One region of the Pseudomonas rosaeacicularis genome, then DNA from elsewhere that is predicted to be linked to it. Evidence: riboswitches for the same ligand, from Rfam matches in the RefSeq annotation. Region 1 holds a riboswitch; the other holds the start of a gene.
What was found. Region 1 has a riboswitch for cobalamin ahead of cobW (cobalamin biosynthesis protein CobW). Riboswitches for the same ligand answer to the same signal wherever they lie in the genome.
Positions count from the first base shown of each region.

Region 2: it holds a riboswitch for cobalamin, as region 1 does, so the genes downstream of both, cobO (cob(I)yrinic acid a,c-diamide adenosyltransferase) here and cobW (cobalamin biosynthesis protein CobW) in region 1, are expected to answer to the same signal.

Region 1 covers NZ_JBSKHT010000028.1:48,788-51,242, reverse strand. The annotation lists gene cobW (cobalamin biosynthesis protein CobW) at 1-957, opposite strand, end outside; cobalamin riboswitch at 1,071-1,288, opposite strand; gene ACWKWM_RS27515 (IclR family transcriptional regulator) at 1,574-2,431, opposite strand.
Region 2 covers NZ_JBSKHT010000009.1:210,514-212,968, reverse strand. The annotation lists gene ACWKWM_RS13820 (PQQ-dependent sugar dehydrogenase) at 1-594, opposite strand, end outside; cobalamin riboswitch at 742-957, shown strand; gene cobO (cob(I)yrinic acid a,c-diamide adenosyltransferase) at 1,066-1,677, shown strand; gene ACWKWM_RS13810 (cobyrinic acid a,c-diamide synthase CobB) at 1,688-2,455, shown strand, end outside.

The DNA of each region.
Region 1 (2,455 bases):
GTCAAAATGCTTGTCGAACCGGGTGCCGACGCCTTGTACCAGCAGGCGCATCGGCTTGCCAGCGATTGCGGCAAACCCTTTGACGCGCAGGATGCCGTGTTGCACGACGGCTTGGGTCAGCGCGTCCAGCAACAGGCGCTCGTCCGCTTGCGGCAAGGTGATGGAGATCGAATCGAAGGCGTCGTGATCGTGATCATCGTGGTCGTCTCCTTCGTGATGATCGTGATGGGTTTTGCGGCTGTCGATGTGCTGCTCGGATTCAGCGCCAAGGCCCAACAGCACGCTGATCGGCAATTGCCCTTTGCTGGCCTCGATGACTTTCACCGCAGGGGGAAGTTCTTCGGCCACTTCAGCGCGCACGGCGGCCAGTGATTCAGCGTCGAGCATGTCGGCTTTGTTGAGGATGACCAGATCGGCGCTGGCCAGTTGATCGGCGAACAGCTCGTGCAGCGGTGATTCATGGTCCAGGTTCGGATCAAGCTTGCGCTGTGCATCGACCTGGTCCGGGAACGCGGCGAAAGTGCCGGCCAGCACGGCCGGGCTGTCGACCACAGTGATCACGGCATCAACGGTACAGGCGCTGCGGATTTCCGGCCACTGGAATGCTTGCACCAAGGGCTTGGGCAGTGCCAGACCGCTGGTTTCGATGAGGATATGGTCGAGATCGCCGCGACGGGCCACCAGTTCACGCATCACCGGGAAGAATTCTTCCTGCACCGTGCAGCACAGGCAGCCGTTGGCCAGTTCGTAAACGCGGCCGGTGGCTTCTTCTTCGGTGCAGCCGATGGTGCATTGCTTGAGGATGTCGCCGTCGATACCCAGCTCGCCGAACTCGTTGACGATCACCGCGATACGCCGCCCTTCAGCGTTATCGAGCATGTGACGCAGCAAGGTGGTTTTGCCCGAACCGAGGAAGCCGGTGACGATGGTGACGGGGAGTTTGGCCAGTGTTTTCATCGGATACCCTTTGACGGTACGGCGGGCAAAGGGGACGAGAACCGCGCAGCAGGAGCGCTGGCCGTTCGATTCGCCACCGGATCACCCCGCCCGGTTGTAGTGAGAATGCGTGGACGCAGTGTCCGGTCGAGGCAGGTCTCCTGGCTTACGGCAGCGCTGGCGGTTTTGAAGAAATCCGACAGGCATTCATCGCGCCTTCCCGCTCGCGCAGTGGCTGTGCAATGAACATGACCGTTTACAGTTGCGGGGGCAGCTGCGGCGTGACCGCATTCCCTTCTTAGCGCCGATCTTAAAGAACACAGACCGGCGAACCTCGACTGCGCAAGGCTACGCAGTGGACATGGTCAGGTCAATGATCGGTTGATGCCTGATGCGGGTGCGATTTTATGCCGGCGAACGTCCCGGAGCGAAGCTTGCTCGCGACGGCTTTTGATTCTGGCCGCAGGCCGTAGGAGCGCGACTTGTCCGCGATTGGCTGCGCAGCAGTCATGAAAACGCGCGCCTACGGAGTGTCAGGCATACCCAAGCGCAGATTTGACTGCCGCTGCGCGTCAGATCGCCTGCAAGCAAGGCTCCTACGCCTTCGGCAGAAGCGGATTTACTAATGGGCATCGCCCTATCGAAACCCGCCTGAACGCTGGCTCCAGCCGGCACTGGAAATCGCATGGGCGGTATGAATCAAGGCAGGAGCGAAAGCTTTGCGCGCATCTTCGAAACTCCAGCGACTGGCGGGCACCGAGATATTGATTGCGCCCAGCGGCATGCCGCCTGCATCGACTATCGGCGCCGCCAGACTGATGTCGCCGAGAAAATACTCACCTTCGATACCGCTGTAACCGTCGGCCCGTGCTTCGGCGATTTTGCCCAGCAACGCGTCAAGGTCGGTCAGGGTGGCGTGAGTGTGCGAGGGTTTGGGCATCGCCTCAAGCAGGTCGGCGCAAACGTCTGGATCGAGCCGCGACAGATAGGCCCGGCCAGACGCCGTGCAATACATCGGCAGGCTCAAGCCTAGCGGCATCGGGATCATGACTTGGTTATGGCTGGGGAAACGCGCCACAAATACCATTTCATGGCCATCGGGTTCCGACAGGTTGCAGCTCTCGTGGCATTCACGGTTGAGCTGATGCAGATAGGGCGAGGCGCGATCGATCAGGCTGTTGGTCTGCAAATATCCAAAACCCAGGGACAGCGCCCGAGGCGTGAGCTGATAGCGCTTGCTTTGCGGGTCCTTGCGCAGATATCCCAGGGTTTCCAGCGTGAAGGCAAAACGCTGGGCCGCGCTTTTGGTGATGCCGGTGGCGGCGGCGATCTCCGGAAGGTTCATGCTCGGATTGCCGGCGCGGAACGCCATCATCACCTCCAGCCCGCGCGCAAGCGTGCTGGCGAACAGCGGCGATTGTTCCGGCGCAGTCTTGTCGGCGACGGCCTCCTCAGCGGGCAGTTTGTCGTTTGGCATGGACTCGGACTGACTCATGATGGCTCGCGAATAATGATTTTT
Region 2 (2,455 bases), on a different contig from region 1:
GGGCAGATCCACTACTTTGGTCGGCTGGCCGCTGATGGAGGTTTGGCCGGTTTCATAGTTGAAGCTGATCAGTCGATCGGTGTCGGCGACGTAGAACTTGTTACCCACCAGCGCCATGCCAAACGGCGAATTGAGATTTTGCAGGAATACCGTACGCGTTTCAGCCACGCCGTCGTGATCCTTATCGCGGAGCAGGGTGATGCGGTTCGGGCTAGGGACACCTGCGCCAGCGCGCCCCATGACTTTCTCCATCACCCAGCCGCGAATCCCTTTGCCGTCATCGGGTTTGGGCGGCGAATTGGTTTCAGCCACCAAAACGTCGCCGTTGGGCAGCACGTAGAGCCAGCGTGGGTGATCTAGATTTTCGGCGAAAGCGGCAACCTGCGTGCCTGGTGCGGCAGTCGGTTTGGCGCCGTTGGCCCAGCCGATGGCGGGCGCGATGTTCACGGTGGGGATCAACGTCTTGTTGGGCTCGGGCAATTTGGGAGAGGTCCCCATGCCGTCACTGACTTGCAGCTTCGATGACTCGCCGCAGGCCGCGAGCCCCCCGGCAACCAATATCATCAAGACAACCTGAGGTCTGAGCTTGAACATTGTCGATCTCCATTTCGTAGGCAATTAGTATTTTTATGTAACTAGGTAGAGGCACTTGAGCCTTCTTAGGTTCAACCCCCAACACGGATCAGCCCCGAGTGCTGATGGGGCGCCGCATTGATTGACGCTCAAACCTCAACCCTCTACCCTTCGCCACTTGTTTCAGGTGCCCTTCGAGTCAGTATCGACAGGGTGAAACAGGGAAGCCGGTGAGACCGCCCAGCGTTCGATCCCGGCGCTGCCTCCGCAACGGTAAATGAGAAAAGCCACGCACAATGCCACTGTGTTCTTTGAGCATGGGAAGGCGCGCGGCCCGATGGTTCGCTCATGAGTCCGGAGACCGGCCTGATCCAATCCCACAGCATCACGGAGGGCGATGCTCTGCGCCGCGGCCTGCTTAATGGCGCCGCGTTGCCAGTGCTTGCTCGTGCTTTCCGTCTGCGCCTACTTGCCCTCAAGCGGAGAGCTGAGATGAGCGAAACCCCCGAACGCGACGAACGTCACCTTGCGCGCATGCTGCGCAAAAAGGCCGTGATGGACGAACGCATTGCCAGCGCCCCCAACGAATGCGGCCTGTTGCTGGTACTGACTGGCAACGGCAAAGGCAAAAGCAGTTCGGCTTTTGGCATGCTCGCCCGCGCCATGGGCCACGGCATGCAGTGCGGCGTGGTGCAGTTCATCAAGGGCCGCAACAGCACCGGCGAAGAACTGTTCTTCCGCCGCTTCCCCGAACAAGTGCGCTACCACGTCATGGGCGAGGGATTCACTTGGGAAACCCAGGACCGCCAGCGTGATATCGCCGCTGCCGAATCCGCCTGGGGCGTGACCCAAGACATGCTCCGAGACCCGAGTATCGGGCTGGTAATCCTCGATGAACTCAACATCGCCCTCAAACACGGCTATCTGGATTTTGAGCAGGTACTCGCCGACCTGCAGGCGCGTCCGCCGATGCAGCATGTGGTCGTGACCGGCCGTGGCGCCAAGCAGGAATTGATCGATCTGTCCGACACCGTTTCGGACATTGCCGTGGTGAAACACGCGTTCCAGTCCGGCATTCGGGCGCAAAAGGGTATTGAACTGTGAGTGACCGTTCATGAGTCAGGCCAGGCAATGCCCTGCCGTGTTGATCGCCGCCCCGGCGTCCGGTCAGGGCAAGACCACCGTGACAGCGGCCCTGGCGCGGTTGCATCGCAATCAAGGGCGCAAGGTCCGGGTGTTCAAGTGCGGCCCCGATTTTCTCGACCCCATGATCCTCGAACGCGCCAGCGGCAACCCGGTTTACCAGTTGGACATGTGGATGGTGGGCGAGGACGAAAGCCGACGCCTGTTGTGGGAAGCCGCCGCTGACGCTGACCTGATTCTGATCGAAGGTGTGATGGGCTTGTTCGACGGCACCCCGTCCAGCGCTGACCTGGCCCGACGTTTCGGCGTGCCGGTGCTGGGTGTGATCGACGGCACTGCGATGGCCCAGACGTTTGGCGCGCTGGCGTTGGGGCTGGCGCGTTATCAGCCGGACCTGCCGTTTGCCGGTGTGCTCGCTAACCGGGTCGGGACCGTGCGTCACGCGCAGTTGCTGGAGGGCAGTCTCACCGAAGGCCTGCGATGGTATGGCGCGCTGTCCCGGGAAACCGGGATCGAACTGCCAAGCCGGCATCTTGGACTGGTGCAAGCCAGCGAGCTGAATGATCTGGACGTGCGTCTTGATGCTGCGGCCAATGCGCTCGCCAGCACCTGCGAAGTCGCCCTGCCGCCTGCTGTGATGTTCGATGCGCCGGACTTCATCCCCGCCGAGCCGCTGCTCGCGGGCGTGCGTATCGCCATCGCCTATGACGAGGCTTTTGCCTTCATCTATGGAGCCAGT